Regions from separate parts of the Kineococcus halophytocola genome, predicted to be linked through region 1. Evidence: riboswitches for the same ligand, from Rfam matches in the RefSeq annotation. Region 1 holds a riboswitch; each other region holds the start of a gene.

Region 1 (7,507 bases):
GACGACCTCCATGAACTCCTCGCCGAGCTCGTAGCGGTCGTCGTGGGAGATCTGCGTCGACAGGCCGAGGTTCTTCGCCGCCGACTCCAGGTAGCTCGTCACGACGTTCCAGCCGACGCGGCCGTTCGTGTAGTGGTCCAGCGTCGCCATCGTGCGGGCGAAGGAGTAGGGCTGCTCGTAGGTCAGGGAGACCGTCACCCCGAACCCGAGGTGCTCGGTCACCGCGCCCATCGCCGAGACGGCGAGCAGCGGATCGCCCACGGGCACCTGGGTCGACTCGCGCAGCGCCGTCTCCGGCCCGCCCTTGTAGACGTCGTAGATCCCCAGGACGTCGGCGATGAACAGGGAGTCGAACTTGCCGCGCTCGAGGAGCCTGGCCAGGTCCGTCCAGTAGCGGATGTCGTCGAAGCGGTGCGACTGGTCGTCGGGGTGGCGCCACAGGCCGGGGGACTGGTGCCCGACGCACGTCATGTCGAAGGCGTTCAGGTGCACCCGCTGGGCGGGGGTGTGAGTCATCGAGGGGGCTCCTGGTCGAGGGTGGTCGGGTTCTTCCCGGTCGGGTCGTGCGACATCCCGGTCACTTGACCGCGCCCGCGGACAATCCGCCCACGAGCCACTTCTGGGCGACCACGGCCAGCACGTACATCGGGACGATCCCGACGAGCGAGGCCGCGGCCTGCTGGCCGAACTGCACGGTGCGGTCGCCCTGGAACAGGGACAGGCCGACCGGGAGGGTCTGGCTGCCGGTGCTCTGGGAGAACGACACGGCGAACAGGAACTCGTTGTACGACAGGAACAGGCAGATCAGCAGCGCGGCCACCAGGCCCGGGGCCAGCAGCGGCAGCACGAGGCGGACCAGCCCGCCGGTGGTGGACAGCCCGTCGACCCAGCCGGCCTCCTCGACCTCGACCGGGACGCGCCGGACGAAACCGTCCAGGAGCCAGACGGCGACCGGCACGTTGGCCAGGCCGTTGACGAGGATCAACCCCGCGGCGGTGTTCGTCAGGTCGGCCTGCTTGAGCAGGTAGTACAGGGGCAGCACCGCGACGATCGGCGGCGCGCAGTAGCTCGCCAGCAGGACCGCCTGCAGGCGCTCCCCGCGCGCCCCGGCCCGGGCCGTGACGTACGCGGCGGGCACCGCCACGAGCGAGGTGAGCACGGTCGCGCCGACCGCGACGACCCAGGAGTTCGCGAGCATCGTCGACAGGGGGACGGTCGAGAACGCCGCGGAGAAGTTCGACCACACGAACCGGCTGGGCAGCCACCCGCCGTTGGCGATGTCGTCGACGCTGCGCAGCGACAGCGAGACGAGGAACAGCAGCGGCAGCAGGGCGACGACCGCGACGGCGGCCAGGGCGACGCGCACCCCGCCGCGGCGCAGCGTGACCGCGGGGGTCGCCGCCGGGCTCGCGGCGCTCACCGGTCGGCCTTCACGGCACGGGCCCGCAGCAGGGTGACGGCCGTGGTGAGGACGCCCACGACGAGGCCGAAGACGAGGGTCTGCGCCGCGGCCGTGCCGATCTCGTAACTGCCGCGCATCCCGGTCCGGAAGATCTCGAAACCGGCGACGATCGTGGAGACACCGGGACCGCCCTGCGTCACGACGGCCACGAGGTCGAACACCTTCAGGCCGATGACGAGTTCGAGCAGCAGCACCGAGAACACGTTCGGCGCGACGACCGGCCACACCACGTTCGTGAACGACCGGAACGCCCCGGCCCCGTCGAGGGCGGCCGCCTCGCGCAGTTCCCCGGGGACCCCGAGCAGCGCCGCGAACACCAGCAGCGTGACCAGGGGCGTCCACTGCCAGACGTGCATGACGACGAGGGCGCTGAACGCCCCGACGCCGTCGCCCAGGGGGTTCGCGCCGGGGAACCCCAGCGCGGAGAACACCCCGCCGAAGGCGCCGCCGACGGGGGCCAGCATGAGTTTCCACGCCACCCCGACCATGACCGGCGGGGTGACGAGGGGCAGGAGCAGGATCGTCCCGACGACGCCGAAGCGCGTCCCGCGGGCGTGCAGCAGCAGGGCCAGCAGCACGCCGATGAGCGTGGCCGCCAGCGCGGCGACGACGGCGAACACGACCGACCGCACGAGGGAACCGGCGAAGGCGAGGGACTCCCAGGCCTCGACGAGGTTGTCCGTGCCGGTGAACCGCTGCAGCGGCCGGGCCAGCGACGACTTCGTCACCGCCAGCGCGACGACGAACAGCGTGGGGTAGACGAGCATGAGGGCCAGCCCGGCCAGGCTCGGCGCGGCCAGCCAGGCCGGGACGTGTCCCGGTCGGTGCCGGCCCGGGACCGCCCGGCGGGTGCCGTCGGGGGCGGACCCGCGCCGCGGGCGCGGCACCCCCGCACGGGTCCGTTCCCGGCGTCGTTCCGTCAGCTGCGTCATCCGAGCGTCTTCTCCCAGCTCTGCGCGGCCTCGTCGAGCGCGGCCTGCGGCGGGGTCTTGCCCTGGATCGCCAGCGCGAGCTGGTCGACGAGGTCCTGCAGCGCCTTGGGGGCGCCCTGCTGGTTCGGCCACGCCAGCGGCGTGCCGTCCAGGCCCTCGCGGATGACGTCGGTCGCCTTGCCGGCGGCCTCCGCGTACGAGTCGGCGTCCAGGACGGACGTGCGGGCCGGGTCGATGCCCGACCCGGCGGTCGAGGCCAGCAGGAGGTTGTTCTCCTGGTTCGTCGCCCACTGCACGAACGCCGCGGCCTTGTCCTGCTGCCCCGACGCGCTGGACACGCCGAGGCCGAAGCCCGCGTCCAGAGCGGTGCGCGGCGTCGTGTTCCTCCCCCCGACCGGCAGGGTCACCACGCCCCACTTGTCGACGATCTTCGAGCTGGAGGGGTCCTGCGCCTTGAGGCCGAGGTCGGTCCAGGTGTCGAGCATGGCGCCCTGACCGGACAGGAAGGCGGAGTTGGCCTGGTCGAAGCCCGTCTGCAGCGGCGTGGGCAGGGCGTGGGGGGAGACGTCGATGAGGTGCTGCAGGGCCGCGAGGCCCTCCTCACCCGCGAAGGCCGGCCTGCCGTCGGCGTCCACGAGGGTGCCGCCGTAGCCCGCGAGCCGGTTGATGAAGGAGCAGCCCAGGATCATCGGCACCTGCTGGCCCTCGACGATCGCGCCGTGGACCGCGCCGCCGGAGTCCTTGGTGATCTTCTCGGCGGCCGCGTCGTACTCGTCCCACGTCCTCGGCGGTTCGACGCCGTACCGCTGGAAGACCTCGGCGTTGTAGTAGAGGACGTGGGTGTCGCCGTCGAAGGGCAGGCCGTAGCGCTTGCCGTCGATGAGCGTGTAGGGGTCGTAGATCGACGGCAGGAAGTCGTCGGTGGCGATCTCGTCGTTGGCGCCGATCCACTCGGTGAGGTCGACGAGGGCGCCGGCCTCCACCAGCTCACCGAGGCCGAAGTAGAAGTAGTCGAAGACGTCGAACTCGCCGTCGCCGCCCTGCACGTCGAGGATCTGCTTGCTCGTGAGCTGGTCGTAGGGGATCGCCGTGACCTCCAGCTTCCCGCCGAACTCCTCGGTGAACTTCGTGCCCAGCAGCTCGGTGAAGGCCAGCACGTGCGGCTGGTTGACCATGAGCTTGAGCGTCGCCCCCTGCAGGTCGACGGCCTTCTGCGCGGCCAGGCCCGAGGCGGCCGCACCCTCACCGCAGGCGGTGAGGGTGCCGGTGGCGGCCAGCGCGCCGACGCCGAGGGCGCCGGACAGCACGCGGCGGCGGCTGGCGAGCAGGCGCGAGGTGCTGGAGCGGGGGACGGACACAGGGGTGCGAGGGGTCGCGGGCATGCGGGTGCTCCGGAGGGTGGGCGGACGGGACGCGTCCGGGAGGGTGCGCGCGGAACGGCGCGCTCGTGCGGTGCGGGGTGAGGACCCCGGGGGAGGAGGGGCGGCCGGTCAGGCCGCGGGTGCCGTCCCCCGGCACGTCGGTGCCCCGGGGCGACAGGCCATCGAGGCCGTGCGCGCGAGGTCGACGTGGTAGCGCCGGGTGAGCTGGGTACAGCTGTCCACTGCAGTCCTCCATCGTCCCTGGCGGGAGCACCTGCCGCGCGTGCGGTGGTTGCTGTGGCGTCGTCGAGCCAGGTCTCTCGGCCACTCTGGATGGTGTTCCGGCGAGCGTAGCGGATCACCGGGGCCCGCGGGAACGCTTTCGCGGGCCGCGAGTGCGCAGGGCCCGGCCGGGAGGGCTGTGCGACACTGAGGACGGCCGTGCGTTCCCACCACACCGGGCGCGCGGTCCGCCGTCGAGACCGTCGCCTGGTGCGTGGGTCCCGGGCAGCGCCGCGGTCTGGTGGAAGGACCTCGCAGGCGCCCCGGCCCGTGCCCCGGACGACGACCGCCGGTGGCTCCGGGGGGAGCACGCGTCGCGCGACCCCACCGGTGCACCAGAACTTCCGTCGGGCGCGGGTCGACCCGCCCGGCGATTCCGACGAGGACGCCCGGGCGTCCGCGGGGACGACCGGTGGAGCGGGCGCTGCGGGCGAAGCGGAGCACCCGTGACGAGCACACCCGACGAGAACGCGACGACGCCGGCGACGGCAGGGGCTGGGACGGGGGCGGGGGCGACGAAACCCCGCCGCCGTCGCGCGGCCAGCCGACCGGCCGGTCCCCCGGCCGCCGTGGAGGCGGCCGGCGCCGAACCCACGGCCGCACCGGTCCCCGAGGCCTCGGCCCCGGGGGATACGGCCCAGGAGACCCCGGCCACCGAGCCGTCCGCGGCCCCCGTGGAGGGCTCCGTCCAGACCCCGGCCGAGACCCCCACCGAGGCGCCCGCGCCGCGCAAGCGAGCCCGCCGGGCCACCCGCAAGGTCGCCGCCCCGGAGACCCCGGAGACCCCGGTGGCCGAGGAGCCCGCGACCGAGGCGCCCCCGACGGCCGATCCCGTGGCAGCCGAACCCGCTCCCGCACGCCGTCGGCGTGCCCGCAAGACCGCCGCCGCCCCGGCGGCCGAGGCGCCCGCCGACCCCGCGGCGGCCACTCCCGCCGTCGCCCCCGCCGTCGCCGCCGCCGAGGACGCGCCGGTCGAGGAGGCCCCGGTCGAGGCGCCCGCCGCCACGACGGACCCGACCCCGGCCGCGCACGCCGTCGAGGACCCCGAGCCCGCCGAGCCGGCCGACGACGCCGACCTCATGGACGACCCCGTCCTGCTGCGCGCGGCCGGGTTCGCCCGGGGGTCCCGCCGGGACGAGGCCGAGCCGGCCGACCGCGCCGCGGACGCCGCGGCCCGTGCGACCGCCCTCTTCTTCCAGGCCCCCGACGCCGAGACCCCGCCGCGCCGTCGGCGGGCCTCGGCCCCGGCCGGCCCGCCGCCCGGTGCCCGGTCCTCCGACGGGGACCAGGACGTGCGCGCCGACGCGACCGCGGAGGACGCCGGGGAGAACGCCCCCGGTGCCGGCGTCCGCGACGAGGAGGTCCTGGACAGCCTGCGCGACCTGCGCCGCTCCCGCGGTGCCACCCGCCGGGCCGGTGCCCAGGAGGACTCCGACGACGCGGACGAGACCGAGGACCTCCAGGACACCGAGGACACCGACGAGTCCGCCGAGGACGCGGGGGACGACGACGCGACCGACGACGCGGGTGCGCCCCGTCGCCGTCGTCGCCGGGGTGGGCGGGGCCGGCGCAGCCGTGGCCGCGACGCCGAGGACCGGGACGACCGGGACGAGGACCCCGGTGAGGACGAGGACCGCGACGACGAGGCCACCCCGGACACCGGCCGCGGCCGGGCCGAGGCGCAGGACGACGACGCCGACGGCTCGGACGACGGCGCCGACGACGGCTCGGAGGAGGACGAGCAGTCCGGCTCCTCGCGCCGCCGTCGCCGTCGCCGCCGCCGCAGCGGGTCCGGCGAGGGGGACGACATCTCCGGTGACGACCCGCCGAACACCGTCACCCGGGTCCGCGAACCCCGCCGCTCCCGCGGCGCCGGCGGCATCGGCGGCACCGGCGAGGACGAGATCACCGCGCTGCGCGGCTCGACCCGGCTGGAGGCCAAGAAGCAGCGCCGCCGCGAGGGCCGGGAGGCCGGGCGCAAGCGCGCCATCCTCACCGAGGCCGAGTTCCTGGCCCGCCGCGAGGCGGTCGAGCGGGTCATGGTCGTGCGCCAGCAGGACGAGCGCACCCAGATCGGGGTGCTGGAGGACAAGGTCCTCGTCGAGCACTACGGCGCGCTGCAGGCGCAGACCACGATGGTCGGCAACGTCTACCTCGGTCGCGTCCAGAACGTGCTGCCGAGCATGGAGGCGGCCTTCGTCGACGTCGGCAAGGGGCGCAACGCCGTCCTGTACGCCGGTGAGGTCAACTGGGACGCCGCGGGGCTGGAGGGCCAGCCGCGCCGCATCGAGGCCGCGCTGAAGTCCGGTGACCCCGTCCTGGTGCAGGTCACCAAGGACCCGGTCGGGCACAAGGGCGCCCGCCTGACGAGCCAGGTCTCGCTGCCCGGCCGCTACCTCGTGTACGTGCCGCGCGGGTCGATGACCGGGATCTCCCGCAAGCTGCCCGACACCGAGCGGGCCCGGCTGAAGAAGGTGCTCAAGGAGGTCGTCCCGCCGGGGGCCGGCGTCATCGTCCGCACCGCGGCCGAGGGCGTGGCCGAGGACGAGCTGCGCGCCGACGTCCAGCGGCTGCAGGCGACCTGGGAGGCCATCCAGGCCAAGGCCCAGAGCAAGAACGCCCCGCTGCTGCTGCACGGCGAGCCGGACCTCACCGTCCGCGTCGTGCGCGACGTGTTCAACGAGGACTTCACCAAGGTCGTCGTCTCCGGCGAGCAGGCCTGGGAGGCCGTCCACGGGTACGTCGCCGACGTCGCCCCGGACCTGGCCGACCGGCTGGAGCGCTGGGACGGCCAGCAGGACGTCTTCGAGCACTTCCGGATCGACGAGCAGCTGCAGAAGGCGCTGGGCCGCAAGGTCTGGCTCCCCTCGGGCGGTTCCCTCGTCATCGACCCGACCGAGGCCATGCACGTCATCGACGTGAACACCGGGAAGTTCACCGGGGCCGGCGGGACGCTGGAGGAGACCGTCACGCGCAACAACCTCGAGGCCGCGGAGGAGATCGTCCGGCAGCTGCGGCTGCGGGACATCGGCGGGATCATCGTCATCGACTTCATCGACATGGTCCTGGAGTCCAACCGCGACCTCGTCCTGCGCCGGCTCGTGGAGTGCCTGGGCCGGGACCGCACCAAGCACCAGGTCGCCGAGGTGACCTCGCTGGGGCTGGTCCAGATGACCCGCAAGCGCACCGGGCAGGGCCTGGCCGCGGTCCTGGAGGAGCTCGACGCGGCCGCCGACGCCAACCCCGCACCGCAGCCGTCCCCGAACGGCAACGGTGGCGGCCACGGCAACGGCGGCTCGAACGGCGGGTCGAACGGCGGCTCGAGCGGCTCGGGCAAGTCCCGCCGTCGCCGCGGCCGCGACCGGTCGGCCGAGGAGGCCCGCCCCGAGGCGGACGCCTCCGGCGGCGCCGCGAGGGAGTCCGCGAAGGAGACGCCCCAGGAGCCCGCGCAGGAGTCGGTGAAGGACCCG
Region 2 (7,507 bases), on a different contig from region 1:
CCACGCCCTACGGCGACGCCCACGGGTTCCTGGGGTCGCTGAGCGCGGTGGAGGGGGTCGCGCTCGACCTCGTCCGGGGGACCGTGCCGGCGGACGCGTCCGCACTGGCCGGCAAGACCGTCGTGGGCGGGGTCGTCGACGGGCACAACATCTGGCGGGGTGACCTCGAGCAGGCGCTGACGACCCTGCGCTCCCTGCGGGCGACCGCCGCGCACGTCGTGCCGGGGACCTCGACGTCGCTGCTGCACGTCCCCCACGACGTGACGCGCGAGACGGCGCTGCCGGAACGGCTGCGCAGCTGGCTGGCGTTCGCCGACCAGAAGGTCGCCGAGGTGGTCCTGCTGGGCCGTGCGCTCGCCGACCCCACCGCACCGGGGGTCGCCGACGGGCTGGCGGCGTCGGCCGCGGCCCGCGCCGACCGCCTCGGCGCGCCCGGTGTCGTGCGGCCGCAGGTGCGGGAGCGGCTCGCCGCGCTCGGGCCGGACGCGTTCAGCCGCAGCGACTACGCCGTCCGCCGGGCGGCGCAGGAGGAGGTCCTCGGCCTGCCGCTCCTGCCGACGACGACCATCGGCTCCTTCCCGCAGACACCCGAGATCCGCAGGGCGCGGGCGGCCTGGAGCCGCGGCGAGGTCGCGCACGACGCCTACGAGGAGTTCCTGCGCTCCGAGATCGACCGGGTCGTGCGACTGCAGGAGGACCTGGGCCTCGACGTCGTCGTCCACGGTGAACCCGAGCGGAACGACATGGTCCAGTACTTCGCCGAGCAGCTCGACGGGTTCGCGGTCACCGAGCACGGCTGGGTCCAGTCCTACGGCTCGCGCGGGGTCCGCCCGCCGATCCTGTGGGGCGACGTCGCCCGGCCGGCACCCATCACGGTGCCGTGGAGCACGTACACCGCGAGCCGCACGGCGAAACCCGTCAAGGGGATGCTCACCGGGCCGGTGACGATCCTGGCGTGGTCGTTCGTCCGCGACGACCAGCCGCTGGGGGACACCGCGAGCCAGGTGGCGCTCGCGCTGCGGGACGAGGTCGCCGACCTGGAGGCGGCCGGCATCGGGATCGTCCAGGTGGACGAGCCCGCGCTGCGGGAACTGCTGCCGCTCGCGGCGGCCGACCAGCCCGCCTACCTCGCCTGGTCCGTCGCGTCCTTCCGGCTGGCCACCGCGGGCGCCGCGGATGCGACGCAGGTGCACACCCACCTGTGCTACTCCGAGTTCGGTGAGGTCATCGACGCCATCAACGGCCTCGACGCCGACGTCACCAGCATCGAGGCCGCGCGGTCGCGGATGGAGGTGCTCGAGGACATCGCACGGGCGGGTTTCGCCCGAGGCATCGGTCCCGGCGTCTACGACATCCACTCCCCGCGCGTCCCGTCCGTCGAGGAGATCGTCGGCCTGCTGCGGTCGGCCGTCGCGTCGGTCCCGGCGCGGCAGGTGTGGGTGAACCCCGACTGCGGCCTCAAGACGCGCGGGTACGCCGAGACGACCGAGTCCCTGCGGAACCTCGTCGAGGCGGCCCGCACCGTGCGGGCCGAACTGCCGGCGGGCGTCCCCGTCGTCGGGTAGCCCGTCCAGCCCGCAGAACCCCTCCGTCCGGCCCGGGCCGGACGGAGGGGTTTCGTCGTCCCGGGACCCGCTGCGCCGCCGGTGGTTGAGTTCCGGCACGGTTCCCCGTACAGTTCCCGGTACGACCATCCAGAGCGGCTGAGAGACCTGGCTCCGCGACGCCGCAGCAACCCCCCGGACACGGGCGCGGGTGCTTCCGCCAGGAACGATGGAGGGGTTCAGGTGGAACGGACGTCGCACGTCGCCATCCTCCGGCGCGTCGTGGACCTCTGCCGCACGGGCGCGACCGGCTGTCGCTGACCCGTCCCCCCTCGCCGGCCCTTCGCCGGCCCTCGCGCCGGCCGTCCCACCGGTGCGTTCCACACACTCCTCAGGAGACCCCTTGCGCAGCAGCACGTCCCGGTCTGCCGCCGTCCTGGTCGCCGCCCTGGCCACCCTCACCGCCTGCGGCGGGGGCGCCAGCAACGCCGGGGGCGCCGCCGACGCGACCCCCGTCCGCGGCGGCAACCTCGACGTCGCCATCTCGGTCGACTCCGGCTGCATCGACCCACAACAGGTCGGGAACAACGACGCGCTGAACATCGGCCGCCAGCTCGTGGACTCCCTCACCGTCCAGGACCTCGACGGTCGGATCCAGCCGTGGCTCGCGCAGCGCTGGGAGGTGAGCCCGGACGCGACGACGTTCACGTTCCACCTCCGGCCGGGGGTGACGTTCTCCGACGGCACCCCGGTCGACGCGGCGGCCGTGAAGGCGAACCTCGACGGGATCGTGGCCCTCGGGGCGAAGGCGTCGCTCGGGTCCACCTACCTCCAGGGGTACACCGGGACGCAGACGCCGGACGCGCAGACGGCCGTCGTCACGTTCTCCCGTCCCAGTGCCCAGTTCCTGCAGGCCACGTCGACCATGAGCCTGGGGCTGCTGTCCGTCCCGACCGCCACGGCCGACCCCGCGACCCGTTGCACCGGAGCCACTCTCGTGGGTTCTGGACCCTTCGTCGTCGGCAGCTACGTCAAGGACGACCAGACCGTGCTGGAGCGCCGCACCGGGTACGACTGGGCGCCGACCGGGGCGAAGCACGCCGGAGAGGCCTACCTCGACACCATCACCTACCGGGTGGTCCCCGAGGCGGGCGTGCGCACCGGTTCCCTGCGCTCGCACCAGATCGACGCCACCACCGGCATCGCCTCCCAGGACCTGCCCCAGTTCGACGGCAACGGGTTCTGGACCCAGCGGCGGGCGAACCCCGGGATCCCGTACAACTTCTTCCCCAACGAGTCGCGGGCCCCCTTCGACGACGTACGGGTCCGGCAGGCCCTGTCGAAGGCGATCGACCGCGAACAGCTCGCCAGCCTCCTCAACCCCGGGGACGAGGCGGTGACGTCGGCCCTGTCGGTGTCCACGCCCGGCGCCCCGGACGACGCGGCGGACCTCGCCCGGGACCTCGCCGGGGCGAACCGCCTGCTCGACGCGGCCGGGTGGACCAGGGGTGCAGACGGGATCCGCGAGAAGGCGGGGCGCAGGCTCACGTTCACCGTCCTGTTCTGGCAGCCCACGTCCGCCGTCCTGGAGCTCGTGCAGCAGCAGGTCCGCGAGGCCGGGATCGACCTGCAGCTCAAGCAGGGGACGACGGCCGACACCGCGGCCCAGCAGAGTTCCGGCGACTACGACGTCCTGTTCTACAACCTCACCCGGTCCGACCCGGACGTCCTGCGCACCATCTTCTCGACCGACACGCGGAACGTGAACCAGCGGCCCCGCGGCGCGGTCGACGACCTCCTCGCGGAGCAGTCGTCGACGACCGACGCGACGCAGCGCGCGCAGCTCGTGGCCCGGGCCTCGCAGCTGCTGGTGCAGGAGGCGCACTCCATCCCGCTCATCGAACTGTCGACGGTCATCGCGGCGTCCGACGACGTCCACGACCTGCAGTTCGAGGGGTCCTCCCGGCTGTGGATCCACGACGCCTGGAAGCAGTCGTGACCGGGTACGTCCTGCGGCGGCTGGGGCAGGCCGTGCTCGTGCTGTGGGCCGCGTTCACGGTGACGTTCGTCATCCTCTACCTGCTGCCCAGCGACCCGGTCTCGATCATGCTCGCCGGGGGCCAGGGCGGTGAGCAGTCGACCGCCGACCCCGCGCAGGTCGCGGCGCTGCGGGCCGAGCACGGCCTCGACGACCCGCTGCCCGAGCAGTACGCCCACGCGTTGTGGCGGACGCTGCACCTCGACCTCGGGACCTCCATCCAGAACGGTGCCCCCGTGACGACGCTCATCGGCGACGCGGTGCCGCAGACGCTCGCCCTCGCGGCGGCGGCGTCCGCCCTCGCCCTCCTCCTCGGGGTGGGGACCGCCCTGGCCGCCACCGCGGTCCGGCGGGCCTGGCTGCGCACGACGCTGCAGGCCCTGCCCCCGCTGGGGGTCTCGCTGCCCACCTTCTGGGTGGGACTGCTGCTCATCCAGGTGTTCTCGTTCCGGGTCCCGGTCTTCCCGGCCCTGGGCAACGAGGGCCTCGCGAGCCTCGTGCTGCCGGCGGTGACGCTGGCGGTCCCGGTGTCGGCCTCCATCGCCCAGGTGCTGGCCCGCAGCCTGCGGACGGCCCTGGCCGAACCGTACGTCGAGACCGCCCGCGCCAAGGGAGCCTCCCGCTCCCGCCTCCACCTGCGGCACGCGCTGCGCAACGCCGCGATCCCCACCCTCACGCTGGGCGGGGTCATCGTCGGGAACCTGCTGGCGGGTGCCGTGGTCGTCGAGACGGTCTTCTCCCGGGTGGGCCTCGGGCGGCTCACGGTGAGCGCGGTGAACGGTCAGGACATCCCGCTCGTGCAGGGCCTCGTGCTGCTCGCGGCGACCGTCTTCGTGGTCACCAACCTCGTCGTCGACCTGCTGCACCCGCTCGTCGACCCGCGCCTGCGCCTCGTCGGCGGGGCCCGGGCCCCGCGGCGGCGCACCCGCAACGCGGGCGACGTCGAGGCGGAGCGCGTCCTCGTGGGCGGTGCCGCGTGAGCCGCGCTCCCTCCCGCGCTCGGGACCGCGGGACCCCCGAGGACGTGCTGGACGTGCTCGACATCGAGGCCCGCTACCGCGCAGCGGGTGCGGGTCGACGCCCGGTGCCGGCCCGGCTGCGGCACCCCGACCTCCTGCTGGCCGGACTCGTCCTGCTCGTCGTGCTCGCCTGGGCGGCGGTCCCCGCACTGTTCACCGGGCAGGACCCGGTGCAGGGGGTTCCGGCCGACCGGCTGCAGGGGCCGTCGGCGGCGCACGTCTTCGGCACCGACCACCTCGGCCGCGACCTGTTCGCGCGGGTCGTGCACGGGTCCCGGCTGACGCTGCAGGCCACGGTCCTCGCCGTGCTCATCGGCCTGGTGGTCGGAACCCTCGTCGGGCTCGTCGCCGGCTCCCTGCGCGGGGTGGTGGACGACGTCCTCATGCGCGCCGTCGACGTCCTGCTGTCGATCCCGGCGCTGCTGCTGTCGATGGCCCTCATCACGGCGCTCGGGTTCGGCACCGTGAACGTGGCGATCGCGGTCGGCCTCGGCACGGTCGCGAACTTCGCCCGCGTCATGCGCTCGGAGGTGCTGAAGGTCAGCACCTCGCCCTACGTCGAGGCCGCCCGCGCCAGCGGGGTGCGCACGACGGGAGTGCTGTTCCGCCACGTGCTGCCCAACGCCGCCGGGCCCGTCCTGGCGCTGGCGGCGCTGGAGTTCGGCGTGGCCGTCCTGGCCGTGTCGGCGTTGAGCTTCCTCGGGTTCGGCGCCCCGCCGCCGGCCCCGGAGTGGGGGTCGCTGGTCTCCGGCGGCCGTGACTACCTGGCCACCGCCTGGTGGCTGACGACGTTGCCCGGGCTGGTGGTGGCGGCGGTCGTGCTGTCCGCCAACCGGATCGCCCAGGCCCTGGAGAACGGAGCGACGACGTGAGCGCAGGCGTGGGCGATCCCCTGCTGAGCGTGCGGGACCTGCGGGTCTCCTACGGCGGCCGCACCGGGCGGCGCGAGGTCGTGCACGGCGTGTCCCTCGAGGTGCACCCCGGGGAGGTCGTCGCGGTCGTCGGCGAGTCCGGGTCGGGCAAGAGCACGACGGCGCACGCCGTGGTCGGTCTGCTGCCCGCGGACGGGAGGGTCGAGGCCGGGTCGGTGCGCTTGGAGGGCGACGAGCTGGTCGGTCTGGGCGAGCGGGCCTGGCGGTCCGTGCGCGGAGCGCGGATCGGGCTGGTCCCGCAGGACCCGACGCTCTCCTTGAACCCCGTCGTTCGGGTGGGGGACCAGGTGGCCGAGGCGTTGCGGGTGCACGGGCTGGCGCGGGGCGCGGCCGCCCGGGAGCGGGCGGTGGAGCTGCTGACGGCGGCGGGCCTCCCGGACGCCGCGGTGCGCGCCCGGCAGTACCCCTCGGAGCTGTCCGGCGGGATGCGCCAGCGCGTCCTCATCGCCGTCGGGCTCGCCGCCGGCCCCCGGTTGCTCGTGGCCGACGAACCGACGAGCGCCCTCGACGTCACCGTGCAGCGCACCGTCCTGGACCACCTGGGGCGGCTGACCCGCGAGGCGGGCACAGCCGTCCTGTTCATCACCCACGACCTGGCGGTGGCCGCGGACCGGGCCTCGCGCGTGGTCGTGATGTCGCAGGGGGAGGTCGTCGAGACGGGGACGGCGCAGCAGGTCCTGACCCGCCCGCAGCACACGTACACGGCCTCGCTCCTGGCGGCTGCGCCCAGCCTGACCGCCACCCGGCTGCGGGCGGTCCCGCGGCCGGTCGCTCCCGCCAGGACGCCGGGACCCCGGACCGGGGCCCCGCTGGTGCAGGTGCGCTCGCTCGTCAAGGAGTTCCCCCTGCCGGGGCGCGGCCGGGTGCACCGGGCCGTGTCCGGCGTCGGCTTCGACCTCGGCCGGGGCCGCACGGTGGGGCTCGTGGGGGAGTCGGGGTCGGGCAAGACCACCACGGCCCGCCTCGTGCTCGGCCTGGAACGCCCGACGTCGGGGCAGGTGCTCCTGGACGGCCGGGAGACCGGGCAGCTGCGCGGGTCCGCCTGGCGCGCGCTGCGCCGGCGGGTCCAGCTCGTCTACCAGAACCCGTACGCGTCGCTGGACCCGCGCCTGCCGGTGGGGGAGACGATCGCGGAACCCTTGCGCGCCTTCGGCGTCGGCGACCGGCGGTCGCGCCGGGCCCGGGCGCTGGACCTGCTCGACCAGGTGCGCCTGCCGGCCGAGCTGGCCGACCGCCGGCCCGCGGCACTGTCCGGGGGGCAACGCCAGCGCGTGGCCATCGCCCGCGCGCTGGCGCTCGAACCCGACGTCGTCGTGTGCGACGAGCCGGTCTCGGCGCTCGACGTCTCGGTCCAGGCGCAGATCCTCGAGCTGCTCGTGCAGTTGCAGGCCGACCACGGTCTGAGCTACCTCTTCATCTCGCACGACCTGGCCGTCGTGCGGCAGGTCAGCGACGAGGTGGGGGTCATGCGGCGCGGTGAGCTGGTCGAGTTCGGGCCGACGGCCGACGTGTTCGACCACCCGCGCCACGAGTACACGGCCGAGCTCCTCGACGCGATCCCCGGACGGCGCGCGCTGGAGGACGCCCGGTGACGACCACGGTCAGCGGGCCCACCGGGGGACCCGCTGGGCTCGTCGTGCGGGCCGTGGGGGTCGGCGACGACCTGGCCCGTCCCCTGTTCGACGACCTCGCGCGCGAGTACGGGACCCGCTACGGCGGGACCCCCGAGCAGGTGCGCGAGGAGCTGCTGCGCTACCCGGCGGAGGAGTTCACCGCCCCCGGCGGGATCCTGCTGCTGCTCCTGGAGCGCGGCGCGGCCGTCGCCGGGGGCGCCTACCGCCGCTACGACGGGACGACGGCGGAGCTCAAGCGCATCTGGACCCACCCGGCCCACCGGCGGCGGGGGCTGGCCCGGCAGGTGCTCGCGGAACTGGAGCGGCGGGCGGTCGGGGCCGGGTACGCGCGCCTGTTCCT
Region 3 (7,507 bases), on a different contig from region 1:
GGCGTCGCGGCCTCCTCGCGGAAGTCGGGGTTGGCCTGCAGGACCTGCCCGAGCCACAACCGGTGCTGGTAGATCGTGCCGGCCACCTCGCCGTCGCTCACGGCCCGGTTGATGGTGTTGGAGTCGGCCAGCGCCTTGAACGCGACCGTGATGCCGTGCTCGGGGGCGACCTCCTCCGCGACGTACTCGATGAGGGCCTGCTCCCGGGCGTTGCCCTCCGCGGTCGCGACGTACAGGGTCGCCCCGGCCTGCGTGTTCGCGGTGTCCTCCCCGCCCAGGCGGGGCACGACGATCGCGGCGGCGACGCCGAGCAGGACGACGGCCCCACCCGCCACGAACGGCCAGCGCCGTCGCGTGCGGAGTTCGAAACCGTGGTCGTCGGTGGCGGGTTCGCGGGTCTCAGCGGACACGGCTCGTCTCCTGCGTCGTGGTGGGGGTTCGGGTGGGGGTGGGGGTCGAGGTGGTGCGGGGGCGGCGACGGGTGCGCGGGTCGGCCGCGCGGGCGAGGGCGTCACCGGTGAGCTGGACGAGGGCGACGAGCGCGACGAGGACGACGATCGTGGCGATCATCACGGCGTGGTCGAAGCGCTGGTACCCGTAGGTGACCGCGACGTAGCCGATGCCGCCGGCGCCGATGGTCCCGGCGATCGCGGAGTACTCGATCATCGCGATGGTGTTGATGGTGAACCCGCCGATGATCGAGGGGGTGGCCTCGGCCAGCTGCACGGTCGTGATGACCTGCAGCGGTGAGGCTCCCGAGGCCTGGGCGACCGCCACGAGGTGCGGCGGCACCGACCGCAGGGAGTTCTCCACGATGCGCGCGAAGAACGCGGTGCCGGCCAGGACCATCGGGACCACGGCCGCGCGGATGCCGATGTTCGTGCCCGTGACGAACCGGGTGAACGGCACGAGCGCGGCCATGAGGACGAGGAACGGCAGCGAGCGGCCGGTGCTGACGACCCAGGACAGGACGGTGTGCGCGGGGCGGTTCTCCAGCAGCCCGCCGGGGGCGAGGTTGTGCACGAGGACGCCGATCGGCACCCCGAGCAGGACGACGATCGTCATGACGATGCCGACCATGAGCAGCGTGTCGAGGAGCGCGGGGGCGATGAGCGCGGGGATCTGCGCGAGCGGGGTGTTCACACGAGGTCCAGTTCCCGGGACGGGGCCGGCGCCTGCGCGTGCAGTCCCCGGCGGTCCAGCGCGGCGGTGAGGACGGCGGGGTCGACGCTTCCGGGGACCCCGACGGTGGCGTGCCCGACGGTGCGCCCGGCGACGGTCCCGACCGAGGCCCCGAGCAGGGACAGGTCCCGGCCGAGTTCGCGGGACGTGGCGGCCAGCCAGTCGGCGGGCACGTCGTCGCCGCGGTAGTGCACCTCCCAGACCGCCAGACCGCGCGCGTCCCCCACCCCGCGGCGGGGCAGCAGGGCCGCCCCGACGGGGGAGGCCGGGTCCCGCAGCACGTCCAGGAGCGGGGCCGCCTCGACGATGCGGCCGTGCTCCAGGCGGGCGACGGCGTCGGCCACGTCGACGACGGTGTCCATCTCGTGGGTGATGAACAGGATGGCCAGCCCGAGGTCGTCGCGCAGTTCCCGCAGCAGGCCGGTGATCGAGGCCGTGGCCTGCGGGTCCAGCCCCGAGGTGGCCTCGTCCGAGAGCAGGACGCCGGGGCGCAGGGCCAGGGCGCGGGCGATCCCGACGCGCTGGCGCTGCCCGCCGGACAGTTCGTGCGGGTAGCGGTCGGCGAGCCCGGCCAGCCCGACCCGTTCGAGCAGTTCACCCACCCGCCGCCGCCGGTCGCGCGTCACGACGCCGAGGTAGCGCAGGGGGAGTTCGACGTTCTGCGCGGCGGTGCGCCGCGTCTGCAGGCCGTCGGACTGGAAGATCGTCCCGATGCGGCGCCGCGCCTCGCGCAGCCGGTCCGCGCCCAGGCGGGTGAGGTCCTGGCCGCCCACGAGGACCGATCCCGACGTCGGGCGCGTCAGCAGCGTCACGCACTGCGCGAGCGTGCTCTTGCCCGCACCGCTGGGGCCCACGACGGCGGTGATGCTGCCGGCGGGGACGGTGAGGTCGAGGCGGTCCAGGACCGTCGTGGTGCGCGGGGGTTCCCCGTAGGTCTTGGTGAGGTGGCGCAGTTCGATCACGTCGTCTCCTGGGCGACAGGGCCGGCGGGGGCCGGGCAGGGGAGGTCGCGGGCCCGGCGCGACGCCGGGTCCGGTGGGGAGGGGGGAGCAGGGGTGCGCTCAGCGGGAGCGGCGACAGTCCATCGACACGGGAACTCCTGGTTCGTCCTTGTCCGCAACCCCTGCGGACCTGGTCCTCACCCGGAGCACCCCGTGACGGACCAGGGTTGCCGGCCAGCGAGCCGGGGCTTGACGCTGGCGCTCATGACCTGCAGGGACTCTGACAGCCGCCGGAGATCCCCGTCAAGCGTTTCCGCCACGTCCGCGGCCGGGGAGGGGGTGGGGAGGAGGTGGAAGGGGGTCTCCGACATCCGTTGCGGCACAACGTCGTACTGGTCCCGAAATGAGCCGGGCGCGTTCGCCCGGAGGAGGGGGTACGCTGCGGGGGATCCCATCCAGAGCGGCTGAGAGACCTGGCTCGACGACGCCGCAGCAACCCACGGGGGTGCTACCGCCAGGACCGATGGAGGACGCGCCGCGATGCCCCTGCACGAGCCCCTGAAGTTCGCCTACTGGGTCCCCAACGTCTCCGGCGGTCTCGTCGTCTCGACGATCGAGCAGCGCACGAGCCACGACCCGGCCTACAACGTCGAGGTGGCCCGGGCCGCCGAACGGGTCGGGTTCGAGTACGCGCTGACCCAGGTGCGCTACCTCGCCTCCTACGGCGCCGACGCCCAGCACGAGTCGACCTCGTTCTCCCTGGCCCTGCTGCTGGCCACCGAGCGGCTCAAGGTCATCGCCGCCGTCCACCCCTTCTTCTGGCACCCCGGTGTGCTCGCCAAGTTCGCCGCGACCACGCAGGAACTCACCCAGAACCGCCTCGCGCTGAACATCGTGTCCGGCTGGTTCAAGAACGAGGCGACACAACTCGGGGTCACCTGGCACGAGCACGACGACCGCTACCAGCAGTCCGAGGAGTTCATCGAGCTCCTGCGCGGGGTGTGGAGCCAGGACGGGTACAGCCAGTCCGGGGACTTCTTCAACGCCACCGACATCACCTTCCGCCCCCAGCCCACGGCGGCCCCCGAGCTGTTCCAGGGCGGGAACTCCACCGCCGCGCAGGCGATGGCCGGCCGGGTCAGCGACTGGTACTTCATGAACGGCAAGTCGCTGGCCGACGCCGCCCAGGGCGTGCGCGAGGTCTCCGCCCAGGCCGCCCAGCACGGCCGCACCGTCCGGTTCGGCCTCAACGGCTTCGCCCTCGTGCGCGAGACCCGCGAGGAGGCCGAGGCCGTGCTCGAGGAGATCATCGCCAAGGCCGACCGCACCAAGGTCGAGGGGTTCGGCGCGGCCGTGCAGGAGGCCGGCAACGCCACCGGTGACGGCAAGGGCATGTGGGCCGACAGCGAGTTCCGCGACCTCGTCCAGTACAACGACGGGTTCCGCACCGGCCTCGTCGGCACCCCCGAGGAGGTGGCGCGTCGCGTCCTGGCCTACCGGCTCGTCGGCGTCGACCTGCTGCTCCTCGGTTTCCTGCACGTCAAGGAGGAGGTCGAGGCGTTCGGCGAGCTGGTCATCCCGCGGGTGCGCGAGCTCGAGGCGCGCCTGGCGGCGGGGGAGGACCTCCAGCTCGGCGCCGAGCTCGACGAGGCCGTCGTCGCGGCCACCCAGCCCGTCCCGGCCTGACCCCGGCCCGACCCCGGCCTGACCCCGGCCCCGGTGCCCGCCCGGCCGGGCGGGCACCGGGCGTGTCGGCCTCCCGTGCTCGCCGCGGCTGCGGCGACGGCTTACGGTGCGGGGGTGACCCTCGCCCCGGCCGACCCCACCGTCGAACTGGTCGTCCTCCTCACCGAGGACGGCACGCCCTGCGGCACGGCGCCCAAGGCGGACGTGCACCACACGAGCACACCCCTGCACCTGGCGTTCTCGTGCTGGATCGTCGACGGGGCGGGACGGACGCTGCTGACCCGGCGCGCGGCGGTCAAGCGCACCTGGCCGGGGGTGTGGACGAACTCCTTCTGCGGCCACCCCGGCCCGGGGGAGGACCCCGCCGAGGCCGTGGCCCGGCGCTCGGTGCAGGAGCTGGGCGCCCCCGTGGCCGACGTCACCCCCCTGCTGCCGACGTTCCGCTACCGCGCGGTCATGGCCGACGGGACGGTGGAGAACGAGGTCTGCCCCGTCTTCAGGGCCCGCCTGGACGGCGAGCTGGCCCTGGACCCGGCGGAGGTGGACGCCGCCCGCTGGGTCGACCTGGACGTCCTGCGCGCCGAGGTCGCCGCCGACCCCGGGCCGTTCAGCCCGTGGATGCGCCTGCAGCTGCAGGAGTTCTGAGCGCCGCGCCGCACCCGGACGGACCTCAGCCCGTCTCCTCCAGGTCGTGCGCGGCCCGGTAGGCGCGGACCAGGTCCTCGCTCACCCGCCCGCGGTCGCCGACGGCGTGCCCCTGCTCCCGCGCCCACGCCCGCACGAGCTGCTGGTCGACACCGCCCCGGTCCCGCCGCCCGGAACCCCCGGCGGACCCGGTGGACCCGGTGGGCACCGCCGAGGGGGCCGGCAGCTGCGTGACGCTCACCGCGGCCCCCGCGGCCGCCAGCTCCCGGGCCTGACCGGCCACGTCCGCGTGGTGGGTCAGCAGCACGACCTGCACGTCCCGGGCCAGCTCGGCCAGCGCCTCCAGCGCCGCCCGGGTGCGGGTCTCGTCGAAGGTCATGAGCACGTCGTCCAGCACCACGGGCAACGGTCCCTGCCCCGAGGCCACGAGGGCGCGGTGCTGGTCGGCCACCGCCGCCAGCCGCAGCGCCAGGAAGACCTGGTCGGCCGTCCCCTCGCTCAGACCGGCCGCCCCCTCGAGCAGCTCCCCGTCGGCCCGGCGCACCGCCAGGCGCCGGTCCCCGCCGTCGTCGAGGGCGACCAGACCGGTCCAGCGGCCCCCCGTCAGGAGCGTCAGCACCTCCCCGGCCTCGGCCAGCAGCGGGTTGGCCCGGGTGGCGGAGAACTCCTCGAGCCGGCCGCGCAGGACCGTGCGCTGGACGTCCACCACGACGTAGCGCTCGGTGTCGGCCTGCAACCCGGCCAGCGCCTCCGCGCGCTGGGCGGCCAGCACGTTCGCGTCGACGCCGGAGGTCAGCCGCTCCACCTCCACCTCGGCCCGGGCCAGGTCCTGGTGGGCCCGGGCCCACACCTCGTGGGCCTCCTCGTCGGCCAGCGCCGCCGCCTCCTCGTCGGTGCGCAGGTCGGCGTCGGAGCGGGCGCCGGTCTGCTCCAGCAGCGCCGGCACGTCCTCGGCGCGGCCCACCTCGGCGGCGAGGGCCGCGGTCTCCTCGCGCTCGCGCTCCCGCAGGTCCAGCAGGTCCCGGCTGCGGCGGGCGCGCCCGGCCAGGGCGCCCGGGTCCTCGCCCTCGGCGGCCAGGGCGCCCAGCCGCGCCTGCGCCCGCTCGCAGCGGGCGCGTTCGGCCGCGGCGGCGGCGGCCACCTCCTGCGCCTGCCGGTCCAGCCCGGTCGCGGTCCGTTCGTCGGCGCGGCTGCGGCGCAACCGGTCCTCCAGCGCGGCCAGGGCCACCTCGACCTGGTCGGGGCGGTCGGCCCGGGCGGGGGTCCCCAGCCGGGCGGCGAGGTCGGCGACCTCGTCGGCGTGGGCGGCCACCCGGTCCTCCCGGTCCCGGGCGCGGTCCTGCTCGCGGCGGGCGACCTCGGCGGCCTCGGTCGCGGTCCGCAGGACCCGGGCGCGTTCGGCCCACCCGGCGGGCCCGAGGTCGGCGGGCAGACCGGCGGCCGCGACCGCGCTCCGGAAGGCCTCCTCGGCCCGGGCGGCGTCCCCCCGCAGGTCCTCGCAGCGCTGCGCGGCGAGCTGGGCGGCCCGCTCGTGCTCGGCGTCCAGGGCGCGGCGCACGGCGGCGGCCTCGGCGGTGGCGACGAGGGCGCGGGCGGTCTCCAGCCCCACGTCGAGACCGGCCTGCAGGTCGGCCGCAGGGAGGGCCTGCACGTCGGCGGGGCCGGCACACCGGGCGAGCACGACGGTGAGGGCGTCGAGCTGGGCCCGGACCTCCTCGCCGAGCTCGCGGGCCCGCCGGTCGTGGACCCCGACCGCGGCGCGTTCGGCGTCCAGCCGCTCCAGGGCGGCCAGCACGGGGGCGGGGGCCCCGTCGGGGACCCGCAGGCCGGCCGCGGTGAAGGCCGCGGCGTACGCCGCCTGCGCCGCCTCGGCCGCGCTCGCGGCGGTCCGCGCCTGCCCGGCGGCGGCCGCGGCGGCCGCGGCGGCCCGGTCGGCGGTGCGGCGCAGTTCCCGCAGGCGGGCGGTGGCCTCGGCGTGGTCGAGCAGTGCGTCCGCGGCGGCGTCGGCGGCGGCCACCGCCGCCAGCACCGCGGGACCGTCGACCGGGGTGCCGTCGGCCGGGGAACCGTCGGCCGGGGAACCGTTCCCGCGCAACGGTTCCAGCAGCTCGTCCCGGCGCGCGCGGGCGGTGCGCAGCGCCTCCTCGTCGACGCCGCCGGTGCCTTCCTGGGCCTGGGTGAGCTCGTCCGCCGCCATGCGGGCCGCCGCCGCGCACCGGTCGTGCTCGGCGGCGGCGCGGGCGTGCTCCTGGCGGGCCCGGACCAGGGTCTCGTGGGCGTCCCGGACGGCGGCGGGGTCCAGGGCGGGGGGTGCCTCCAGCGCCGCGTCGGGGTCCAGCGCCCCGGCCGCGACGGCCTCCGCGCGGGCGGCCGCCCACCGCTCGTCGCGCGCGGCCAGCGCGGCGCGCCGTTCCCGGGCCGCCGACCCGTCCCGGCCGGCGGCGGTCACCACCGCCCGCAGGGCCGCGACGTCCTCCTCCGCGATCTCCTGCTGCGGGTCGCGCCCGGCCGTGGCCGCCCGGGCCCGGTCGAGCTCCTGGGCCGCGCGCGCGGCCTCGGCCGCCACCTCGGTGTGCGCCGCGGCCAGCCCGGACAGGTCGGCGGCCCGGTCGGCGGGGACCTGCAGGCGGGCGAGCAGGTCGGGGACGACCTCGGCGACGGGCCCCTCGGGCACCGGTCCCAGGGTGGCCAGCGCCTGCCGGGCGCCGTGCCAAGCCTCCTCGGCGCTCGTGCGCGCGCGCAGCGCCTCGGCGGCGTCCTGCGCGCGGGCCTGGCGGGCCCCGGCGAGGGCGTCGATCTGGGCCCCGGCCGCCAGGACGTCGGCCTCGACCGTGCAGCGCGTGCGCTCGTCCTCCAGGGCCGCGGCGCGGTCGGTGAGCTCCGCCAGGGCGGCCCGGGCCGCGGCCAGGTCGGCGGCCGCCGCGTCGTGGTCGGCCACCTCGGCCGGCCCGAGGGCCCCGCCGAGCCCGGCCAGGTCGGCGGTGGCGGCCGCGACCTGCTCGCGGGTGCGCAGCAGGGCCCGGGCCCGCGGTGTCAGCCGCAGCCGCAGGGTC

Evidence for each region. Region 1 has a riboswitch for S-adenosylmethionine ahead of AB2L27_RS05760 (ABC transporter substrate-binding protein). Riboswitches for the same ligand answer to the same signal wherever they lie in the genome.
Region 2: it holds a riboswitch for S-adenosylmethionine, as region 1 does, so the genes downstream of both, AB2L27_RS11000 (ABC transporter substrate-binding protein) here and AB2L27_RS05760 (ABC transporter substrate-binding protein) in region 1, are expected to answer to the same signal.
Region 3: it holds a riboswitch for S-adenosylmethionine, as region 1 does, so the genes downstream of both, AB2L27_RS15580 (methionine ABC transporter ATP-binding protein) here and AB2L27_RS05760 (ABC transporter substrate-binding protein) in region 1, are expected to answer to the same signal.

What each region holds. Positions count from the first base shown of each region.
Region 1 covers NZ_JBGFTU010000005.1:118,675-126,181, reverse strand. The annotation lists gene AB2L27_RS05775 (LLM class flavin-dependent oxidoreductase) at 1-516, opposite strand, end outside; gene AB2L27_RS05770 (carbohydrate ABC transporter permease) at 578-1,420, opposite strand; gene AB2L27_RS05765 (carbohydrate ABC transporter permease) at 1,417-2,394, opposite strand; gene AB2L27_RS05760 (ABC transporter substrate-binding protein) at 2,391-3,776, opposite strand; SAM riboswitch class I at 4,005-4,095, opposite strand; partial or broken gene AB2L27_RS05755 (Rne/Rng family ribonuclease) at 5,303-7,507, shown strand, end outside.
Region 2 covers NZ_JBGFTU010000011.1:25,886-33,392, reverse strand. The annotation lists gene metE (5-methyltetrahydropteroyltriglutamate--homocysteine S-methyltransferase) at 1-1,565, shown strand, start outside; SAM riboswitch class I at 1,688-1,780, shown strand; gene AB2L27_RS11000 (ABC transporter substrate-binding protein) at 1,948-3,543, shown strand; gene AB2L27_RS10995 (ABC transporter permease) at 3,540-4,562, shown strand; gene AB2L27_RS10990 (ABC transporter permease) at 4,625-5,473, shown strand; gene AB2L27_RS10985 (dipeptide ABC transporter ATP-binding protein) at 5,470-7,125, shown strand; gene AB2L27_RS10980 (GNAT family N-acetyltransferase) at 7,122-7,507, shown strand, end outside.
Region 3 covers NZ_JBGFTU010000019.1:684-8,190, forward strand. The annotation lists gene AB2L27_RS15570 (MetQ/NlpA family ABC transporter substrate-binding protein) at 1-410, opposite strand, end outside; gene AB2L27_RS15575 (methionine ABC transporter permease) at 400-1,143, opposite strand; gene AB2L27_RS15580 (methionine ABC transporter ATP-binding protein) at 1,140-2,144, opposite strand; SAM riboswitch class IV at 2,284-2,393, opposite strand; SAM riboswitch class I at 2,572-2,653, shown strand; gene sfnG (dimethylsulfone monooxygenase SfnG) at 2,664-3,809, shown strand; gene idi (isopentenyl-diphosphate Delta-isomerase) at 3,924-4,454, shown strand; gene AB2L27_RS15595 (AAA family ATPase) at 4,480-7,507, opposite strand, start outside.